DNA from 3 places in the Blautia sp. HA9023 genome. Region 3 is predicted to be linked to each of the others. Evidence: predicted binding sites of a transcription regulator. Region 3 holds the regulator's gene; each other region holds the start of a gene.
The links. The regulator HrcA, encoded in region 3, represses chaperone genes, less so after heat shock. The targets are predictions, from matches to a motif close to TGTTAGCACTCNNNNNNNNNGAGTGCTAACA.
Positions count from the first base shown of each region.

Region 1: groES (co-chaperone GroES) is a predicted target of HrcA. The motif match lies at 1,209-1,239, and genes of this name have one in related genera.
Region 2: htpG (molecular chaperone HtpG) is a predicted target of HrcA. The motif match lies at 1,185-1,215, and genes of this name have one in related genera.

Region 1 covers NZ_JBWLUR010000001.1:244,243-252,044, reverse strand. Annotated here, with positions in the region: gene AC04Q6_RS01120 (MATE family efflux transporter) at 1-378, opposite strand, end outside; gene AC04Q6_RS01115 (hypothetical protein) at 377-778, shown strand; gene groES (co-chaperone GroES) at 898-1,185, opposite strand; gene AC04Q6_RS01105 (YhgE/Pip domain-containing protein) at 1,320-4,322, opposite strand; gene rlmH (23S rRNA (pseudouridine(1915)-N(3))-methyltransferase RlmH) at 4,488-4,967, opposite strand; gene AC04Q6_RS01095 (FtsK/SpoIIIE family DNA translocase) at 4,964-7,714, opposite strand; gene AC04Q6_RS01090 (undecaprenyl-diphosphate phosphatase) at 7,742-7,802, opposite strand, start outside.
Region 2 covers NZ_JBWLUR010000010.1:31,343-39,144, reverse strand. Annotated here, with positions in the region: gene AC04Q6_RS15765 (choice-of-anchor D domain-containing protein) at 1-1,097, shown strand, start outside; gene htpG (molecular chaperone HtpG) at 1,327-3,360, shown strand; gene AC04Q6_RS15755 (glycosyltransferase) at 3,649-4,707, shown strand; partial or broken gene AC04Q6_RS15750 (Stealth CR1 domain-containing protein) at 4,711-4,782, shown strand; gene AC04Q6_RS15745 (capsular biosynthesis protein) at 4,893-5,708, shown strand; gene AC04Q6_RS15740 (sporulation initiation factor Spo0A C-terminal domain-containing protein) at 6,003-6,335, shown strand; gene AC04Q6_RS15735 (DUF5721 family protein) at 6,336-6,839, opposite strand; gene AC04Q6_RS15730 (DegV family protein) at 6,997-7,802, shown strand, end outside.
Region 3 covers NZ_JBWLUR010000008.1:725,209-733,010, reverse strand. Annotated here, with positions in the region: gene dnaK (molecular chaperone DnaK) at 1-89, opposite strand, end outside; gene grpE (nucleotide exchange factor GrpE) at 143-778, opposite strand; gene hrcA (heat-inducible transcriptional repressor HrcA) at 797-1,840, opposite strand; gene AC04Q6_RS13335 (ABC transporter substrate-binding protein) at 2,016-3,269, opposite strand; gene AC04Q6_RS13330 (glycoside hydrolase family 172 protein) at 3,285-4,394, opposite strand; gene AC04Q6_RS13325 (carbohydrate ABC transporter permease) at 4,431-5,285, opposite strand; gene AC04Q6_RS13320 (carbohydrate ABC transporter permease) at 5,298-6,176, opposite strand; gene AC04Q6_RS13315 (ABC transporter substrate-binding protein) at 6,255-7,490, opposite strand; gene AC04Q6_RS13310 (histidine kinase) at 7,736-7,802, shown strand, end outside.

The sequences.
Region 1 (7,802 bases), on a different contig from region 3:
TGCATTGAGGCAGCACACAACGATGGCCGGTGATGCTTTGACCACAAATGCCATGAACATGGATAACGGGATCACAATCGCCCAGGTACTGATCAGATCCACCTTCATGGAATAGGCAATACTGCCACTTCCCCGAATAATGCCTCCATTGGTAGGCATCTGATAAGACATTCCCACCATCACCACGCTTAAGATAATAAGAAATGTATTCGCCATTTCTCTGGTTTCCGGAGAAAGCTGGTAAAGGCTTAAGACCGGAATACGGATAAAGAAAAGCAGCACGCCGCAGATAATTCCCATGAATACAAAAAGTTTCTGAAGTTTCTTGGAATAGAGTTTTGCAAGCTTCAGATCTCCGGAACCTATCGTTTTTCCCATGGTGACCGATGCTGCAGTTAATTATCAGAGTCATGACAGAAAGCCCGAAAGCGATCCCCGCGATTTCCACACAGCGCAGCGTAGCCAACAAAATCTGTGTCACTGCAAAAAAAAAGTAGGTAAAACGGATGATCGCAAGATAGGAAAGACCGGCTTCAATAATTGTCTGGTCTGTTGTAAAAAGCCCCAGCAGCTGACGTGGAAAAAAGCTTGCCAGAAAAAACAGGATGAGAGCAATAAAAATGCCTGTGCGCATGGCCCAGGCACTGATCTTTCTCACCGGTTCTGTCTCTTTCTTTCCCCAGTACTGACTTCCGAATATGACAAGTCCGTCTCCCAGCGCCATGAGCAGCTGCTGAAAGACGAACTGTACCTGATTTACAGTGGTTACTCCGGATAATGCAGTCTCGCTGAATGCACCAAGCATAATGTTGTCAGCAAGGTTGACACTTAAAGTTACTACATTCTGCAAAACCAGCATGGAGCATAATTTCAGAAAATTACGGTAAAAATTCTTCATCAGTCTTTTACAATGGCAATAATATCATCGGCATTGATGACCAGATATTTCTCACCTTCGTATTTGATCTCAGTTCCTGTGTATTTTCCGTAGATTACACGGTCGCCGGGTTTTACCTGTATCGGAACTTCTTTCCCGTCTACGATCTTACCGGAACCAACAGCAATAACTTCTGCCTGCTGTGTCTTCTCTTTGGAGCTGTCCGGAAGAACAATACCGGATGCTGTCTTATCCTCTGTCTCAAAATATTTCACGATTACTCTGTCTGCAACTGGTTTTAATGCCATGTTTATTTCCTTCTTTCTGTATTTATTAGCACTCTTTTAATACGAGTGCTACTCTTTTCTTATCATACTACAAATCCGGAAATTGTCAAGATATTTACCGCAATCCACACAGTTTCATCAGGATCCTATCGTTTTTATTCTTTGTCGCTGATTTCTATAGGTTCTGTCTCATAAATAAATTTCACACTGCCCTCCATATCGTCTGAACGCTGTGTAAAACTGTCATAGGAAACATCTTCCGCCTTCAGAGCTTTAAAACGGTCAATAACATTCTTCAGATCTTTGTTCACACCGTCATCCAGTTTTTTCACACCTTCTTTATAGAACTTTGTCTGTCCGTCACTTAAAGTCTTTGCACCTTCACTCAGCTTGCTGATTCCTTCCTGCACCTGACCGCTTGCATCTTTCAGCTTATCCGCGCCGTCAGACAAAGTTCCCACTCCAGATGACAGTGTCTGCATTCCGCTCTTCAAAGCCTGAGTTCCGGACGCAAGACTTCCGGCACCAGATGCAAGCTGGCTGGCACCATCGTTCAGTTGTTTTCCTGACGAAACAAGCTGATCCGCTCCCGATGTCAGAGTACTGCTGTTTGAAGAAAGTGCCAGAACGCCGCTCTGAAGCTGTGCAAGGGCTTCTTCAATCTGTTTACTTCCTGCTGTCAGTGTTTTTCCTGTCTTTTCCAGAGAGGAAGCTCCATTTATCAGCGAATCTGCGGTTTTATTTTTTTTGCCCTGCAGATCGGTAATTCCTGAATTCACAGCATTTCCCAGTGTATCCAGCGTATCTGCGTTCTTTTCGAACTGCTCTCCTGCTGCCGAAAGATTACTCTGATAGCCAGACTGAATTTTCTTATTTTTCTGAGACAGTGTATCTGCCGTATCTTTTAATGTACTGATCTCTGTCTGAATTCCCGGAAGCTGCTTTCCAAGATCCGAAAGGGCATTATCCATAGTTTTTACCGTATCAGAAAGCTGTTTTCCAAGATCATCCAGTGAACTTCCGGTATTTTTAAGCTTCTGGCCATCTCCTGCCAGATCCTGCACCTCCTGTTCAAGTTTATTGACCGCATCATGAAGCTCTGTGATCGCCCCTCCTGTTGAATCCACGGTATCTGCCAGTGCATTCAGACTCTGAACAGCACCCTGCGTTTTCTGTGCGGCAGTACTTGTGGAAGATGCAGTACTTTTCAATGTATCTGCTGCATTTTTTAATGGTGAAGTATCTGACGGCTGTCCTTTCAGAGAGGAAGTATCAATTCCGTCCGCACTGCTTCTGGCGGCCTGGACTGCTTCAAGTGCAGCCTGCACCGCCGCCCTGGTTCCCTCATCCATGGTACTGTAATCAATCCCGGAAAGCGAAGACTCCGCTGCGAAAAGGTTATTCCTTACATCAGAAATCCCCTGATCCACGGTTGTTGTGTCTATTGTCGTTTCTCCTGCGCTGCTGATCCAGTTTTCTATTGTCTCTGCCTGGGTATTCATTATATCTGCGTTATCTTTCAGGGTATCCGCAGCCTCCTGAACATCCGGTGTTATCTGAGAAATATTTTTCCCGTCAGAGATCTTTGATATGTTTTCCTGAAGCGCTGATATTTTCTGTCCAAGTTGTTCTACGCTTTCAACATATCTCTCCACCTGACTGTTATACGCAGAAATTTTTTCTGCATATCCGGAAGTATTTTCCGAAAGATCCGCTATCGCATCTGCATCCAGAGAAGTACTGAGTGACTGCATTTTATCTGCCGCCGCTTTCGTATCCTTCAATGTCTCATCCATTCCCGGGATCAGAATATCCATGCTGGAAAGCAACGTCTTTATCTCTTCCAGATACCGGACCATACTGTCAGAAAGTGCAGAGCTTCCTTTTATGTACTTTTTCATATAATCCGTTAATGAAGAAGTTCCTTTCACATAGGCAACAGTTCCCTCTGCAAGCTTGCTGCCACCGGATACATAACTGTCCACCCCCTCTGTATAAGACTGGACGCCTTCTTTCATTTCAGACATACTGCCACTTAACGTATCTACTCCGCCTGTATACTGTTTCAGACCTGAAGCAAGAGTTCCTGTTCCCTCTGTATAGGCAGAAACTCCCTGAGCAAGTGTGGCTGCCCCACTACTTAAAGCGGCAGCTCCGCCATTTAACGTTCCTGCTCCGTCATCCAGCTTCTGTGCTCCGGATTCCAAAGCAGAAACACCGGTACTTAATGCATCTATCCCCTGATCAAATTCTTTATATTTTTCATTCAGGGTATCGACACCTTCTGAAAGTGATTTTGTTCCTTTCATCAGTTTGGACGCAGCCTTTGTCATTTTTTTGATAGAATCCTGGAGATCATCAATACTGTCCAGATCATTCAGATCGATCTCATCCAGCACATCTGTCATGGCTACCGTAAACGAAGAACTCATTTCACATTCTGTGACATCGGCCTCCACTGTAAATTCTTCCGGAATACTGATATCCTTCGCCATATCTTCGCTCAGATCCAGGCTTTCTTTCAGCCCAGGCATGGCTATACCAAGCACAATGTTTCTGGAATCATCCTCCACTACCTTGCCATTATCTACAGTTACATTGGAAAAATGATCTGTAGAAAGGATCATTCCTGTAAGCATCATGAACGGTGAGTATAACTTTACACTTTTTCCACTGATTTTTTTTGTTGTAACTGCATGGTTTTCATAAGCAACATGTATTTTCAGATGGCCGGTTTTTCCGGCAAGGTCTTCCGTTTTAATCTTTCTTCCATCAAGTTCATAGGAAAAAGTCACTGTCACTGGAAGATCTTTCTCTGTTTTTCCTTCATAATGAATATCTCTTCCATCTGTTTCCCAGGTAAGCGTTTTTCCATCCTGGGTAAAACCTTCATCACCTTTTGTATTTTTGATATCACTTAAATCTGAAATATCCGTGATTGTCGAATCAGATAATGTCTTTGCGTTTTTAAGCCATTCTGACACGGTAATCTCTTTTATTGTCCCGTCTGCCTCTGTATTAACATAAACAGTTTCTTCCTTGCGGATACTGTTATCTGCATCTGTCTGCTCCGTGGCACCTGCGATCGTACCTGCTCCCAGTAATACAGACATACCCGCGGCCAATACTGCAGCTGATCTTCGTTTTCTGTTTTTCATACCGAATAACTCCCTCTGCCATGATATTAGTTAATTATCTATAACTTTGTTATACAATAACGAGTTAGTTTCGTCAATCTTTTTTGTCAATTTTTACTTTTTCTGTAGAAATTCAGATATAAAACAGCCTTCCACAGATAGCTGTGAAAGGCCGCTCTCTCATTCTTATTTATGATATGGCTCTCCGTTGATGATCCGGTAACTGCGGTAGATCTGTTCCAGAAGGATCACACGCATCAGCTGATGTGGAAAAGTCATCTTCGAAAAACTCAGCGCATAATCTGATCTCGCAAGAACTTCTTTTCCAAGGCCGATGGAACCTCCGATCACAAACTGGATATGGCTGACTCCACGGATGCCGAGGGTATTGATCTTTTTTGCAAACTTCTCCGAAGTAAGCTGTTCCCCGGCAATCTCCAATGTGATCACAAAAGCATCATCACGGATATATTTCAGAAGGCGTTCTCCTTCTTTTTTACGGATAGCCTCCTCCACTGTTTCACTTGCATTATCCGGTGTCTTCTCATCGGATACTTCTATGATCTCCAACTTACAGTAACGGCCAAGGCGCTTGGAATACTCTGCGATCGCATCTCTTAAATATTTCTCTTTTATCTTTCCTACTGTCAGGATACTGATCTTCATCCGCCGTTCTCCTCCAGATAATTTTCAAATTCTTCTGCTGACATAAGAACCTTTCTGGGTTTCGTTCCTTCTTCCGGTCCCACGACACCGGCATCGCAAAGCTGATCCATGATTCTTGCCGCACGATTAAAGCCGATCTTAAACATACGCTGGAGCATACCGATAGAAGCTTTTTCTTTCTCAATAATAAACTTGCCTGCTTCTGTAAAATACACATCCCGGTCGCCGCCGCCTGCTCCTCCGGGAGCACTGGCTGTGTTCACCTGTTTTTCAATTGCAGTATCATAAACTGCACCCTGATTTTTGTCAGAGACATATTCCACAACAGCGCTGACTTCTTCGTCGGAAACAAAAGCGCCCTGCAGTCTGGCCGGCTTCTGATATCCCTGAGGATAAAACAGCATATCGCCCTTTCCAAGAAGTTTTTCTGCACCATTCATATCCAGAATGGTTCTGGAATCCACACCGGAAGATACCGAAAATGCGATCCTTGACGGCATATTAGCCTTGATAAGTCCTGTAATAACATTAACAGACGGTCTCTGAGTCGCAATGATCAGATGGATTCCCGCCGCACGTGCAAGCTGAGCCAGACGGCAGATCGCATCCTCAACCTCTCCGGGTGCAACCATCATAAGATCTGCAAGCTCGTCCACGATGATCACGATCTGTGGCATTTTTTCCGGAGCTTTCTCGCCTTCCGGCACTCGCATATTGGCAACTTTCTTGTTATATTCACCCAGATTACGTACTCCATATTCCGCAAAAGCATTGTAACGGCTGGTCATCTCGGAAACGGCCCAGTTCAATGCGCCTGCAGCTTTCTTCGGATCTGTGACAACCGGAATGAACAGATGTGGGATTCCATTGTATACACTCAGCTCTACCACCTTCGGATCGATCATGATCAAACGCACTTCATCCGGCGTTGCCTTGTAAAGAATGCTGATGATCAGGGTATTGATACATACCGATTTACCGGAACCCGTAGCTCCCGCGATCAGAAGATGCGGCATCTTGGCAATATCCGCTACAACCGGTTTACCGGCAATATCCTTACCTGCTGCAAAGGAAAGTTTGGATTTTGCATTTTTGAATTCGTCGGACTGCAGAAGATCCCGAAGCATAACCGGACTGTTTTCTTTATTTGGGACTTCGATTCCCACAGCCGCTTTTCCCGGAATCGGCGCTTCAATACGGATATCCGGCGTTGCCAGGTTCAGTTTAATATCATCGGAAAGTCCGACGATCTTGCTGACTTTCACACCCATTTCCGGCTGAAGTTCATAGCGGGTTACCGTAGGTCCGCAGCTGACATTGGTAATTGTTACATTTACTCCGAAATTATGAAGTGTCTCCTGAAGTTTCTGGGCTGTTTTTCTTAAATGCGCATCAGAATCCCCCTGGGCTTTTCCATCTCCACGTTTCAGCAGTTTCAGAGGCGGATACTGATATGGTTTTTTCTCCGGTATTTCCGTGCTGCTGATCTCATGCTGGATATTTTTAATTCCATGCTCAATCTCCGCCTGGGAAGATTTCGGATTTCTGGTGGACGAATGAGAAATCCTCTCTGTTTCTTCCGGCTGCGCTGCTGTCTCATCGTCGATATCCGGAACGGATGTCTTTTCTGTTTTTGCTGACGATTTTCCGGTCCTGGATTTCTGCTTCTGGGATGATATCTGACTCATCTGAGGAATATCCGCATCCTCGTATCCATCATAGTCATCCTCTTGCGCTTCCTGCATATCCCGTTCAAAATCCGGCTCTTCTGTTTCTTCCCGTGGTGTCTGCGGCTGCGAACGATGGATCTGAAATTCCAGAGGTTTCTGCTTGGGAGGTTTTATTTCTCCTTCTTCCGCCTCCTCCGTCAGATCTGTATCTTCAGTTGGAAGTGCAGCTTTTTCTTCATCAAGAAAAGAAGGAAGATTGAACTCACCTTTACGGTTGGCTCTTACTGCCTCCTGTCTCTCTTTCTCAGCTTTTTGGGATTTTGTTTTACGCTTTCCGGATTTTTTTGCCGGATTTTCTTCCGAAAGAGCCAGTTCCTCCTCTTCCAGTTCTTCCTCCAGCTGTCGGATCTTCTCTGCCCTTTTCTCCGCCCGGATCTTTCTGCGGAGTTCTTTCTGTTTCTCTCTGTCCGGCTGTGCCTCCAGATATGCCTCACGTCCCTCTCTTGCAGCATCCGCGAACAGATCCAGAATTTTATTCATAAATCCAAAAAAGGATCTCTGCGTAATGATGATCATAGACACCAGCAATACCAGAACAATGATCACTACACCCCCAACTGTGCCAAATGCAGATGCTGTTGAAATGCAGACAGCACCTCCCAGCACTCCGCCACCAGTGTGGTATTCTGAACTGAGCGCATAATAATCCGCAAAGGTCGTACTCGGTGTATATCTTTCTGTAAGCAGCTGTAAAAGTCCGCACAGAAAAATAAAAAATACAATTCCTGCAAAAATCTTTTTATATGCAAGACAATTCTTATTATTAACGATCAGAAAAGTAACGCCTCCAAACAGAACGATGGGGAAAAGGTACGCACACAACCCCATAATCCCAAAGCAGACACTGCTGATCGCATTTCCCACAATACCGCCCATACCAAACGCACTGATCATCAGGATCAGACAGGCCGCAAACATAACAAGAATTAAAATTTCCGTCTGAAACCGATTACCGGTATCCTGCTGTCTGGACGCAGTTTTACTTTTTCTTTTTTTAGTTGTTTTTGAAGCTGCCATTGTCAGACTCCTCCCGGTTGATTAAAATCAAATATAATTGGCTGCCAGAATAAGGATCCCGGCTGCAAAGGAATAAAACGCAAAATAA
Region 2 (7,802 bases), on a different contig from region 3:
AAGAAGGTCTGAATTTCGGTACGGTGAACGAAGGTTATAAAGATCTTCCGGAAGCACAGACTGTAACAGTTACCAACACCGGTAACACAAAAATCACACTGCAGCAGCCAACCGGAAAAAATTATACCGTAGGAGCTCTTTCACAGACAGAGCTTGAGGCGGGAAAAAGTGCAACCTTTACAGTGCAGCCGAAGAAGGGTCTTTCCAAAGAAGAATATCTGGAAGACATTGTAATTTCCAACAGTGCAGATGTATCTGCTTATATTACTGCGTATTTCAGTGTTCGAAAAAATACTGATAACAGTGAGAAAGAGAATGATCTTACCGGAATCCGAAAACCATCATCGATCACAGATCTTCCAAATGGGACAGAGAAAACACAGAAAGCGCTGAAACTTCCGGAAACTGTGACGATCACAACAACAAAGGGAGAACAGAAAGCTTCTGTGAAATGGGATGTGAAAGGCTGTTCTTATGACCCTTCCTCTGTGGACAGACAGACATTCAATGTAAAAGGAACTGTTACACTCCCCGATGGTGTGAAAAATCCTGACAAGATCAGTACGGTGATTGCGGTAAGTATTACTGTAAATGCATATAAAGGTTCCGAGGTAAAGGAATCTGATAACAAGATCACGGGAATTGATCCCAATGGAAAATATGATACAAACACGAAAATCACTTTCACAGCGGTAGGCGCTGGTATGGATAACAGCAATCCGGTGAAGGGAGATACCCGTTTCCAGCCAAGGAGCTGGCAGATTACGGAAAAGCGTGACTGGGATTCGGAACCATATACAGCAACTTTCCGCGTAAGCAAACCAGGCGAGTATACACTGAAAGTCAATTTTGTGCAGCAGAGATATGACGGCTCCAGATGGACAGATACAGATGTCCAGTCTGAAAGCAAAGTTACATTTACTGTGTCACAGGCGGAGATCCTTACAGCAACACCAAGCCCTGCAGTTACGCAGTCCAGCCAGAAATCAGCGGTACAGACAGGAGACAGTACACCGATCATGACATTTGTGATCATCCTGATCGCTGCAGTTGTATGTATTGGAGGAATTCTTATATACCGCAGAAAGAAAAAATAAAAGCAGAATTATAAAAGATTCCCCTCGTGCATGAGAAATGTGTGAGGGGAATCTTTTTGCGTATGAAAAATTTATAGCCGACATTGTTACTAGCACTCGAAAATGGCGAGTGCTAAATTTTTCTTGACTTTTGCAACAAGTCGTATTAGTATATATTTATTGAAAAAAACAACAGGTTTCCGGGTTTACCGGAACATAGGAAATAAAAAACAAAAGGAGAGTGACATACATGTCAGCAAAACATGGAAGTTTATCAATCAACAGTGAAAATATTTTTCCGATCATCAAGAAATGGTTATACTCCGATCATGACATTTTTGTAAGAGAAATGATCTCCAATGGATGTGACGCAATCACCAAACTGAGAAAACTGGAAGTTATGGGTGATTATACATTCCCGGATGGCTATAAACCGGCAGTAAATGTTATCGTAGATCCAGATCAGAAAACCCTGAGGTTTATTGATAATGGTATCGGTATGACTGCAGATGAGGTAGAGGAATATATTACACAGATCGCTTTTTCCGGTGCAACAGAATTTCTTGAGAAATATAAGGATAAGACAACAGATGATCAGATGATCGGTCATTTCGGACTTGGATTTTATTCCGCGTTTATGGTTGCGGATGAGGTACACATCGATACGCTTTCTTATAAAGAAGGATCTGCACCGGTTCACTGGACCTGTGACGGTGGTACAGAATATGAGATGACAGATGGAAACAAGACAGAACCAGGAACTGAGATCACACTTTTCCTTAATGAGGAGAGCCTGGAGTTTGCCAATGAGTACCGTATGCGTGAAGTGATCGAGAAGTACTGTTCTTTCATGCCGGTAAACATCTATCTTTCCAAAGCAAATGCAGAGCAGGAGTATGAGACTATCGATGAGGCAGATCTCCGTGAGGATGATGTAGTTGTTGAACATATCCACGAAGATGCCAAGACAGAGGAGAAAGAGAACGACAAAGGTGAAAAAGAAGTTGTAGAGGTATCTCCGGCAAAGGACAAAGTAAAGATCAACAAACGTCCGGTATCTTTAAGTGATACACAGCCGCTTTGGATGAAACATCCGAATGAGTGCACAGACGAAGAATATAAAGAGTTTTACCGTAAGGTATTTATGGATTACAAAGAGCCACTGTTCTGGATCCATCTGAACATGGATTATCCGTTTAACCTGAAAGGTATTCTGTATTTCCCGAAGATCAGAACAGAGTATGATTCCATTGAGGGAACAATTAAACTTTATAATAACCAGGTATTTATTGCAGACAATATCAAAGAGGTGATCCCGGAATTCCTTCTTCTCCTGAAAGGTGTGATCGACTGCCCGGATCTGCCACTGAATGTATCCCGTTCCGCACTGCAGAACGATGGTTTTGTAAAGAAAATCTCCGAGTACATTACCAAGAAAGTTGCGGATAAACTGACGGGAATGTGCAAGACAGACAGAGAATCTTATGAGAAATACTGGGATGATATCAGTCCGTTTATCAAATTTGGCTGCATCAAAGATGCGAAATTCGGCGAAAAGATGAACGACTATATCCTTTTCAAAAATCTGGATGACAAATATCTTACTCTGAAAGATTGTATTGAGGAGAATAAGAAAGAAGAGAAGACAGAAGAGAAAACTTCCGAGGAATCCAAGAATGAGGAACCTGAGAAAACAGTGATTTATTACGTAACAGATGAGGTACAGCAGAGCCAGTACATCAATATGTTCCGTGAGGCCGGTAAAGATGCGGTAATCCTTAAACATGTGATCGATTCTCAGTTTATTTCTCATCTTGAGCAGCAGGATCAGAACGTACAGTTCAAGAGAATTGACGCAGATCTTACAGAAGAGCTTCGTGAGGATGGCGAGACAGATGAAGCAACGGTTAAAACTCTGACCGATGTATTCCGTAAAAATCTGGGTAAAGATAAACTGGAAGTAAAGGTAGAAAAGCTGAAAAATGAGGGAACAGCAGCGATGATCACTCTTCCGGAAGAGAGTCGCCGTATGCAGGATATGATGAAGATGTATAACATGTACGGAATGGATCCGAATATGTTCGGAGGACAGGAGGTACTTGTTCTGAATGCAAATCATCCACTGGTGAAATTTATAGCTGAGAATCAGGAATCTGAACATGTGCCGGTAATCTGCGAACAGCTTTATGATCTGGCTATGATGAGCCATAAGCAGCTTTCTTCTGAAGAAATGACAAAATTTGTAAAGAGAAGTAACGATATCCTTATGGTTCTTACCAAATAAAAAACATCGAAAAAAGGCTTTGCCCCTGTGGCAGAGCCTTTTTTGGGCTGAATGTGGATTTCAGATATCCGCTTGGCGCGGATTCGATTAAAAATTTCCTGCAATACATAAAAATTTCGAAATTACAGAAAATATCAGAGAGAATGTTACAATAACATTTACCATATGTTAATTTTATGTTATATTTGTAATATGGATCTATAGAAAAGTGGATATCCGTTATCCAGAATAAAGAGAGGTATATAAGTGAGAGTATTGCAGGTTGGCTTAGGTAACATAGGAGGAGGCTTGGAAGCTTTCGTCATGAATTATTACCGGGAGCTTTCGAAAATGGATGTGCAGTTCGATTTTGTCTGCATGTATGGTAAGATCGCTTATGAAAAAGAAATAAAAACACTTGGAGGCAGGATTTTCTATGTTCCCAATGTGAAAAAGAATTATCTGGGATATGTGAAACGATTTAAACAGATATTAAAAAAAGGAAATTATGATGTGGTGCATGTGAATATGCTGTCCGCAGCCAATATTGTTCCATTGCGGCTGGCATCGAAAGTCGGAGTCAGGAAGGTGATCGCTCATTCTCATAATTCTTCCTGTCCGGGAATGGTACGAAAATTCATGCACTGGTGCAACCGTGCCCGCATCAAAAGATATGCCACAGATTTTTTTGCGTGTTCGGAGGTGGCGGGAAGATGGCTGTTTGGGAATGAAGATTATGATGCCGGTAAGGTAGTTATCGTACACAATGCGATATCTATGGAACGCTATCTCTTTTCGGAAGATCATCGTGCGATTGTCCGCAGTGCGTTTGGCTGGGGAAACCGGTTTGTTGTAGGTCATGTAGGACGGTTTGATCCACAGAAAAACCATGAGGGGCTTCTGGATATTTTTAAGGAGATCCTGAAGAAGAGACCGGATGCTGTGCTGGCACTTATAGGAAGCAGAGGCGGTCAGTATGAAAATATTCTGGAACGGGTAAAGAGTGAAAACCTGGAGGATAAGGTGTTTTTTCTGGGAAAGAGAACAGATATCGGAGCCTTTCTGTCTGCGATGGATGTATTTCTTTTTCCTTCTCTTTACGAAGGATTGCCCTTTGCACTTGTGGAAGCGCAGGCTAACGGACTTACCTGTGTGATTTCAGATACAATTTCCAGAGAAGTTAATGTGATTCCCGGACAGTTGAAACCACTTTCTCTTGGAACATCTCCCGAAAAATGGGCAGAAACTGTGGTAAGAGCAGGAAAAAGGCCGCGAGTCGGGAAGGAAGAGATTTATCAGGGACTTGTAGAAGGACATTTTGATATTTGCCGGGAGGCGCGACGATTGAAAAAACTGTACGGAGAATAAAAAATGGAAAAAATTGATTTTGTCATTCCCTGGGTAGATGGATCAGATCCGGCCTGGAGAGAAGAATTTCAGCGTTACAGTCCGACAAAGGGGACGGATGCAGGAGAGAACAGATATCGGGACTGGAATAATCTGAGGTACTGGTTCCGCGGAGTAGAAAAGTTTGCGCCCTGGGTAAATACAGTATGGTTTGTTACCTGGGACATGTTCCGCAATGGCTTGACAGAAATGCGCCGAAGCTTCGGATCGTTCGCCATGAAGATTATATTCCGTCAAAATATCTGCCGACTTTTAACTGCAATCCGATTGAATTGAATTTTCACAGGATTCCCGGTCTGGCAGAGAAATTTGTGTATTTCAATGATGATATGTTTCTCCTGAGGCCTGTAGAGCCTGAGATCTTTTTTAAAAATGGTCTCCCAAGAGATTGCTGTATTGAAACCGCAATTGCACAGGATGATATCCGAAATCCTTTTGCGCATATTCTTCTTAATGATATGGCACTTGTAAACATGCACTATAAGAAACGAAAAGTTATCAAAAAAAATTTCAGAAAGTGGTTTCATCCTTCTTATGGAAACATGCTGTTGAGAAACATTCTTATGATTCCTTATCAGGAGTTTTCCGGGTTTAAGTATACCCATGTTCCAAGTGCGTTTTTAAAATCTACATTTGAAGAGGTCTGGAAGCGGGAGGGGGAAGTACTGGATGAGGTATGCAGGAACCGTTTTCGCAGTGTATTTGACGTTAATCAGTATCTGATGAAGTACTGGCAGTATATGGAAGGAACTTATGAACCGCAGTCTCCGAAAATTGGCCGTTTTTATAAGACAGGACTGGAAGACCAGAAGATCCTGGAAACGATCGCGGGGCAAAAGGCGGCTATGCTGTGCATCAATGATGAAGGAGGCAGCCAGGAAGAGTTTTTGAAAATGAGGGAGGCTGTAATAGAAGCCTTTCAGAAAATCCTTCCGGAGAGATCGTCCTTTGAACAAAAATAAGTATTTTCATGCTTGAAGATGGTATCAGGAAATTTATCTGGTATCATCTTTTTTATATGCACATATTGTTATTTTAATGACAATGCGTGCATCTTTAACACAATTATATCTGTTTTATATAAGATAATGGATATTGCACTTGAATTATAGAAATAATATAGAAGATAATTCAAATCCGTATCTAATATGTAAAAAATAAATTTTCAGAAGAAAGCGAAAAAATCAAATAAGTGTCGTATTATATATGAGGATATTTTCCTAAAAAAGAAAATGTGCAAAACGGAGGGAAGATGTATGAAAAGAATATATGGACTGATCAGAAAACTTGGAGCGACTTCAAAATATAAGGGGTATTTCTTTGTAGCAGAAGCTGTAAAGATTTCCATGCGGCATCAGTATAAACCTATGCATATCACAAAAGATATTTATCCATGTCTGGCAACAAAATATAAATCGACTCCTACGAATATAGAACACGATATCCGAACATTGATCAATGTCTGCTGGGAAGGAAATAAAAGTTTTCTGGATGAGATCGCGGGATATCCTCTGGAATACAAGCCTACCAATAGTCAGTTTATTGATATGCTTGCATATTATTTGAGAGAAATGGAAGAAGAGAACTGATTACAGTTTTTCAAAAAGTATCTGATTCTGGTTCAGAAAATGGAGAATCATATCATCCCAGAACTGTTCCGGCTGTTTGGTCATTAAAAATGTTTTGAGAGAGGTTCCGGTAGTACAAAGAAGCGCGTTATTTTTAAATTGGAGATTTAAGTAGAATCCGTCAATCTGCTCGGAAGAAATTCCCAAATCTGTATTTCTCATAGCAGCCTCAATTCCATTACGGCTTAAGTGCAACACAATCTTAAAGCTTAAGGGAGTGCGTTTTCCACGTATTACGGACCAGCAGAAAGGTCTGATTTCTTTCCACAGAGAATGGGTCCGTCCATGTTCCGTAAGTTTATTCAGGCTGTCTGTGTCAAAAAAGTCTCTTTGAAGTCTGCCGTCGATCGTAAATGTGTTGAAGGTTGTTATCGATGCTTCAGACAGGCAGAATTTATCAAATACTTCTCCTATAAAAAGCTTGTTTGTAAAATCCCGGATATCTGTGATTTTTAATGCCAGCATGTTACACTTCCTTTCTTGCTTGATTATGTGTAGACATTATAGCGCAGATAACGAAAAAAGGACAGACTTTTTAAAAAACTCTTTTCAAATACGTGTTTATGTGATACCATAGATGTGGTATTGAATACTACATATAATGGAAAAGAGGACGATATAATTGAGTTATAAGATTGCGATAGATAGCTGCGGAGAACTGCTGAATGAATGGAAAGATGATGAGAGAATTGAAGCTGTTCCGTTAACACTGATGGTTGGTGGCGAGAGCATTATAGATGATGAAACTTTTGATCAGAAAGATTTTCTGAAAAAGGTTGCTGCATGCCCGGAATGCCCGAAATCTGCATGCCCGTCTCCGGAACGCTACATGAAAGCTTACGAATGTGAAGCAGACCATATTTATGCAGTTACACTTTCTTCTGAACTGAGTGGCTCCTACAACAGTGCGGTTCTTGGAAAGAGTCTGTTTCTGGAGGATAACCCCGGGAAAAAAATCCATGTATTTAATTCCAGGTCTGCATCCGGTGGAGAAAGCCTGATTGCCATGAAGATCGTGGAATGCGAAGAAAAGGGACTTTCTTTTGAGAAAATTATAGAGACTGTAGATAAGTATATTGAAGAAATGAGTACATTTTTCGTACTGGAGAATCTGGAAACTCTGCGTAAGAATGGACGTCTGAGCAGAGTAAAGGCTCTGGTGGCCAGTGCACTGAAGATCAAACCGGTTATGGGATCTACTCCGGAGGGAAGTATCTGTCAGCTTGATCAGGCCAGAGGAATGAACAAGGCAATTGTGAAGATGGTGGAACATGTTGGAGAAAAAGGAATCAATATCCATGAAAAGACGGTTGCCATCACACACTGTAACTGTCCGGAAAGAGCGAAGATGCTGGAAGAAGCTATCCGGGAGAGACTGAATCCTGCGAAGATCGTTGTTATGGATACTGCAGGGGTCAGCAGCATGTA
Region 3 (7,802 bases):
GTATTTGCGATAACTGTCGGCTGTCCACCTTCCATTACGGCTACACAGCTGTTTGTTGTACCTAAGTCAATACCAATAATCTTTCCCATGATTTTTTCCTCCTGTTTTAGTCTGTATCTGTTAAAATAAAGTTTGTTGTCAGTTAGTTCGCAACCTTTACCATACTGTGGCGTACTACGAAATCCTTGTAGGTGTAACCCTTCTGGAATTCTTCCACCACGATGTTCTCTCCAACCTCTTCATCCTCCACATGCATCACTGCATTGTGGAAATCCGGGTTGAATTCCTTTCCCACTGCTTCGATCGGCTTCACACCAAGCTCATCCAGTGTTGTGGTAAGCTGCTTGTAGATCATTTTCATTCCATCTGCAAAAGCATCACCTTCCTGTGCCTGTGCAAGACCTCTTTCGAAGTTATCCACAACCGGCAGGATCTTTTCAACGATCTCTTTTGCTCCGATAATGTACATGCTGGATTTTTCTTTTTCCGTTCTTTTACGGAAATTATCAAATTCAGCCATGGTACGCTTCAGGCGATCGGTAAGCTCCTCCACCTTCTGCTCAGATTTATCTTTTTTCTTCTTTCCGAAGAAGGAAGTTTTTGATTTTTCTTCTTTTTTATCCTCTGAGGCAGCTTCTTCGCCTGGAGTATTGTTTTCTTCCTCCGGCAGATCTTCTCCCTCCGGTGTCAGGTTTTCTTCTTCCTGATCTCCGTCAGTTACGGGGATTTCCTTCTCCGCTTCCTGCTCTTCGGATGTTTTCTTTGTTTCCTCCGACACTTTTTTTCTACCGCCTTTCTAAGTTTTCTTCTTTTTCAAAACGTCATCCAGATGATTCTTCAGTTCCTTCAGACTGTCCACTACATTCTCATAATCCATTCGTTTGGGACCGATGATCCCGATGGTTCCGTACATTCCGTCTCCCAGTTCATATCTGGCAGTTACAATGCTGCAGTCCTTCATGGTCTGGATCGGCATCTCATCACCGATGTAAACCTGGATTCCTGTATTCTCTCCATCTGACATCTGTTCTTTTACAAGATCGGCAAGTTCATGCTTCTCCTCAAATGCGGAGATCAGCTCCGTTGCCTTCTCTTTATCGGCAAGTTCCGGATACTTGAAGATGTTCGTTGCACCTGAAGTATAGATCTCCATATCTTCCTCTTCCACATGAATGGTGGCTGCCACTGCATCCAGAACCGTTGCCACCACACCGCTGTGGCTGCCTGCCTGTTCCTTCAGTCTGGCGATCATCCCAAGGTTGATATCCTGGATCGGGATCCCATTGAGATTGGTATTAAGAAGAAGATTCAGTTTCAGGATCGTCTGGTCGTCCATTTCCTCATCCAGATTGATGATCTGGTTCCGGACTGTGTTGTTGTCACTGACAACCACTGCCACAAGCTGAAGCTCGCTCATTCTCGACAGCTGGATGAACTTGATCTTGTTGCCGCTGTACTGCGGAACGGAAACCATGGTAGCATAGTTGGTATTGGAAGCAAGAACCTTCGCAACCTTCTTAAGCACCTTATCCATCTTATCTGTCTTCTCAATGATCAGATCTCGCAGCTCTGCAACCTCTGCTTCCTTCTCCTTCATCAGCTCATTGACGTAAAGTCTGTAGCCCTTATCAGAAGGAATTCTTCCTGCTGAGGTATGAGGCTGGACGATATAGCCCATATCTGTCAGGTCTGACATTTCATTTCGGATCGTTGCGGAACTTACATTGAGATCCGCATACTTGGAAATGGTCCTGGAGCCAACCGGTTCTCCGGTTTCCATATAGGTCTTGATGATTGCTTTCAAGATTTTTTGCTTGCGCTCATTCAACACCTCTTCCATGAAGCCATCTCCTTTCCTTTTTATTCTTCCTGACGGATGTTGATTCTTTTTTTATATCTGTTAGCACTCATTTTAGTGGAGTGCTAACATCTACAGTCTTTAAGATATCACCATGTAAAATATTTGTCAATATGTTTTGAAAAAAAGTTCTTATTTTTTCAAAACAAAAAAAGCATCAGTACGATGCTTTTTTGTAATACTGGTCTATGCAGTTCTGTGCCCCAGCAAAAAATTCCGCTTCTGTTTTCTGTCCCAGCACATATTTCTGAAATTCCGTCCCCATGGACGAAACAGCTTCTATGGAATCGGCACACAGTGGTCTTGCCTTCAGCTTATAATCTTTCAGATATTGCCGGATCATTTCAATGCCATCCAGATCAAAATTCTTATCCTCGATCACATCCAGTCTTGCCGGACACATTTTTGTCAGCTGTCCGTAATTTTTACTGGCCTCATATCCGGACACATACTGGAGGAACTTCAGAGCTGCTTCTTTATGATCAGAATTTTTATTCAGTACATACTGCCAGGTTGCGATATTGGTCACCTTCTCGTCAAATTCCGGAAATGGTGCCATATGGAGCTTATCTTTTCCATACACGCCTGCATTCTGAAAGGTACTCAACGCACCAGTATACATGAACATACATCCATACTGGCCGTTTATAAATTTTTCATTCAGCTGGTCATGCTGGTCGATCAGATTCTCCTCTGATATCATCCCTGTATCCAGCATTCGCTTCATATATTCTGCCGCTTCTCTTGTTTTCGGATCCGTCCAGTCTGTATAATCTCCTCCGAAAAAATCGACATACTCGCTGATACTATTATATATGTAAGAAATCTCCCATGCATCCCCGTATGCATATTTTCCCGTATTCTGAAGCTTTTTCTGAAGGATCTCAAGATCACTGAGACAGGAGAGTCTGTCCAGACCAGCCTGATCCAGCAATTCCTGGTTCACCCAGAATGCCATGATATCCATCCTGAACGGTACCGAAAAAATATGTCCGTCTGACATGCATATTTCTTTCAGGTATTCCTGTGGAAAATTCGCCGCTGTCTCCTCTGTCATAACCGTATCTTCCAGCGGAAGAAGAAATCCCTTATGCTTAAATTCGGATATCATCTCATCATTTACTGTGATCAGATCAACAGAATCATCTCCTGATGTCAGAAGAGTTGCTATTTTGGCCTGGCGATTGTCCGCATTAGACGGACATTTTTCGATATGGATCTCTATTCCAAGATCCTTTTCCGCCTGACTGATAAAAGAATCAAAGCCCTCTGTGTCTGCATCCATATGAAGGATCGTCAGTTCCTGTCTGTTCTCCGGCACAATATCAGATGCAGTCTCCTTCTTCTGGGCTCCACATCCTGTCACTGCCAGAGCCAGGGCAAATACCCCGCAAAATACCTGTTTTTTCAATCTCTACCACCCTTTTTATCTGGGCCATCTATCCTCTTTTGACATCAACGGCTGGAACGGTGCATGAGGAAGTGTCTGATACCAGTACGCTACACTTGCCACATCATCCTGTCGTTCAAACAGGCCACGGTATCCGACGCCTATCTGCTGGATCGTAACGCGAAGATCCTCTTCAAAGCAGATCGGATCCTGTAAGTGCCATCTGTAAAAGCCTCTCATTGGCGGGCAGTCATCATTATGATAAAAATTGTGGATCAGTTCGTCATGGGCAGAATAATACGGATATCCCAGATATGGTGTGTTATAATTCTGTTCCACGGTTTTTCCATCCACCTGTTTGGCAAAGCTCCAGGAACCCCCAAAGTAATCTTCCGTTCCTGTTCCGCAGATGGTCGGATACTCCTCATCTCCGTCAATATAAAATTTCATTTCTCCCTCGCCCCACCAGTAACGTTCCAGTGTGGTAAGTGCCATGTAGGTTCCTATATAATGGCCTTTTCCTTTTACTCCATCCAAAATTGTATAATCTTTTGTTTTTTCTGTCAACCGTTCCCGTCTCCACTGCGCATGGAAATAAGCAATATCGTCCGGAAGCTCATCATAGAGACAGTAATCTACCTGATAAAAGAAAGCCGGGATTTTATTTGCATGCTGGTTTTCCAGTGTGATCTTTGCTTTCTTCTTAAACGGCATCGGAAAATAGCAGTTAAAGCCCCTGTTTGGAACAACAGCCACCGGAACAGAATTTACAAAACATTCTCTTCCGAATCCGCAGCAGAAGAAATCACCCAGAGGACTTTCCACGGAAGGAGTTTCCTCGTCATCCCAGTACATACGGATCACAAGATCTCTCAGTACAAAGCAATCTGCCTCTGTAGTCTTGTTATCAACGGTGATCCAAATATGATTGATCTGTCCCGGTCCTTCCATTTCTGCCAGAGTTACCACAGCTCCCGGCTCAATATCCTTAAGACACGGGCTTCCTTTTCTGGACGGTCCGAGATGACTTGCAGCCATACCGCCTCTGCCTTTTTCTCCATGAGGATTTTCTGCGTTGATCGCACGGCTTTTTCCATGCTTTGCAAGTGCGATTCCTCCCAGTCCGCCTGTAAATGCCTGATACATATCTGTTTTCTCCTCTCTTTTGGAAATTAAAAATATTTACGCTTTTACTCCACCTGCCATGATACCATCCATGATCTGTTTCTCAAAAACAGCTACAAAGATAATGATCGGAAGAAGGATGATCCATCCCATGGCGCTGACAAGATCCCACGGAACTCCATACATGTTGTCACGTAACGGAAGCTGTACGATGGAAACAGAAAGTACCTGAATACCATTTGAATAAAACAACGGTGTGAAAAAGTTATTCAGACAGGTAATAAAGTTGATGATGCAAACCGTAGCAATCGCCGGCTTCATCAGCGGCAGAACGATCGTAAACAGTCTCTGTGAAAAAGATGCGCCGTCAATAGCAGCTGCCTCCTCCAGTGAGATCGGGATCTCACCGACAAAGTTTCTGAGGATCAGAACCGTAAACGGTATAACGGTACTGATATAAAGAAGGATAAGTCCCGGATATGTATCATACAGCTTTACCTTCTGCATAAACTCATACAGCGGGCGGGCTGTAACAACCTCAGGGATCAGCATGGTAGCCAGAACAAATGCAAATGCAACAGAAACTCCCTTTGAGTTAAATCTTGAAAAGCCATAAGCTGCCATTGCACACAGCACGGTGCTGATCACAAGAGTAAGACCGACGATCAGTACGGTGTTTCCAATCTTTGAAAGCAGTCCAACATTCTGTAGCAGAAATGTGTAGCTATCCAGTGTGGGATGATCCGGAAGATAATCAATCGGTGTTTTAAACAGTTCTCCTGCCGGTGTGATCGAAGAAATAAAGATCCAGTAGACCGGAAACAGGATCAGAAAAGCCACAATGGCAAACAGAACCCATCTTCCAACAGCTATCACTCCATGATAAACATTATATTTTCCTGTATTCTTCACGATAATTCCCCCCTAACTGTCAAACTTACTCATAACACGTATATTCAGCCAGCTGAAGATCGCCATTACAACAAACAGCAGCATAGCCAGCGCCGAAGCATATCCTACGTTTAGATTTGTAAATGCTTCTGTTGTGATCCTATATGCGATCAGCGCAGTATCCTCGCCAGGACCTCCGGATGTCATGGAATAAACCAGATCGAAGGTTGTCAGTCTCCAGAGTGTGAACGGAATACATAAAGTCAGGACATTTTTTGCTATCAGCGGAAGTGTGATCCGGAAAAAGCTCTGAATCCCGTTTGCACCGTCTACCTTTGCTGCCTCATAGATATCGCCGGAAATAAACTGAAGTCCGGAAAGTACAAGAATTGCAAAGAACGGAAGATCCTTCCACAGGTCCATTGCAATTACCGCTGCTCTTGCAGTACCTGTATTGATCAGCCAGCTGTTCTGGTATCCCGGTACAAACCAGCGGATAAAATCATTGATCAGACCATAATCATTGTTAAATGCCCATTTTGCAGCCATACCGGCTACTACTGCTGGCATAGCCCATGGGATCAGCACAATAGTCCTCAGAAAACGGCGGCCTTTGAATTTCATATTCAGGATCAGTGCCAGGATAACTCCGAGGATCACATGCAGGATCATGGAAACAACCACAAATATTGCCGTAAAGCTGATCGATGTAAGCACTTTAGGATCAGAAAATACCTTCAGGTAATTCTTGAAGCCTATAAATTCATTGATACCTGCAAGGATACTGATATTAAAGAAGCTGTTTTTCACAGTCATCAGAATGGGATATACTGTTGTAAAGCCTCTGATCAGTACAACCGGCAGGATCAAAAGCCATGGTATCCACTTCATAGTTTTTTTACTTATTGTCATGGAACTTTCCTCCCTGTTCATCAAGCAATGTAAAGCAGACTTTTACCTCTGCTTTACATTGCTGTTTTTTTATATCTTTTACTTATACATATCTACCACATCCTGAGCCTTCTTGCAGAACTCATCAACTGTGATCTCGTCTTTCATACAGGACTGGAAGATCGTTCCCATATCGGTGATAAATTCCATTGTCTGTGCCACCATCGGACGTCCCTGTACATTGCATTCATTTGCATATCTGCTGTACATTTCTTTTGCCGGGTCAGAATCCGGAACTACCTTCTCTGCAACATCCTTTCTTGCAGGATATCTGTCAAATGCTTTATAGGAAGCTTCCATTCCGCCTTCATCAGCCATATACTGAAGGAATTTCACAGCTGCATCTTTATTCTTGGATGCTTTGTTAAGAACATAGTTCCAAGAATCTGTAAAGATCGCACGCTCTCCCTTACCGCTGAAATCCGGTACCATTTCCATGTGGATCTTATCTGCGCCAAGCATATCTGCCTTTGCATAATCTGTTCCAAGGCCCCACATAAACCAGCATCCGTATTTTCCGTCATTGATCTTCGGATTCATCTGATCATATTTATCAGCAATCTGCTCAATGGAGGTTTCTTTATCAGCAACCAGATCATGGAGGAATTGAACCGCTTCCTTGTTTTCCTCTTTGGTCCAGTCAAAATAATCGCCGCCGAACATGTTTACAAACTGTGCAAGCTCGTTAAATGCATAAGTTTTCTCCCAGGAACCGCCGTAACCGAATCTTCCATCCTTGGAAACAGCCTTCATATACTTCATGAAGTCCTCTTTTGTATCAATGGACTTGATTCCGACCTCATCCATGATCTCCTGATTTACCCAGAATGCAAGATATCCTGCATAGCCTGGAACACCGACGATGTTTCCGTCCTTATCTGTGATCATATCCTTTACATATCCCTGAGCAAACTGATCAATGATATCATCTGTCATTACTGTATCATTCAGTCCTTCCAGCCATCCGGAATTTTTAAATGCCGCGCTCATCTCATCGTTGATCTCAATGACATCCACGGAAGTATCTCCTGTGGAAAGCATTGTGGTGATCTTCTGCTGACGGGTATCTGTATCTGTAGGTGCCGCAATTACATTAATGTTCAGGCCCGTGGCATCTTCCACATTTGCAAGCCAGTCCTCAAAATCCGGGTCTGTGGTGTTGACGCTGTATAAGGTAAGATCATATTTTTCCTTTGCGGAAACAGTAACCACGTTACCTGCCATACCCACAACCATCGCTGCTGCCAAAACTGCACTCATTACTTTTTTCTTCATATCTTTCTTCCTTTCTGGACATTTTCGTGTTTGTCCACACCTGTTTTTGATGGTTTAAGGATACCAGAGAGCCCCCTCATTCTAAATACAATATTTTATGATTTATTTATATTATTTTTCGTTCTCTTGTATTTTTGTTGTTAATTTTTTATAATCCTTTTATATAATCTATATTTGTAACGGCTTTTTTCACAGCTGGATTCGGTTTCATTAATTTGTTTTTGACATAAAGGAGAGTATGTACTATGAAATTCCACAAATGTATCCCACCCAGTTTTTCCTCATTTCGCTATAAGCTCCTGCTCGCATTTC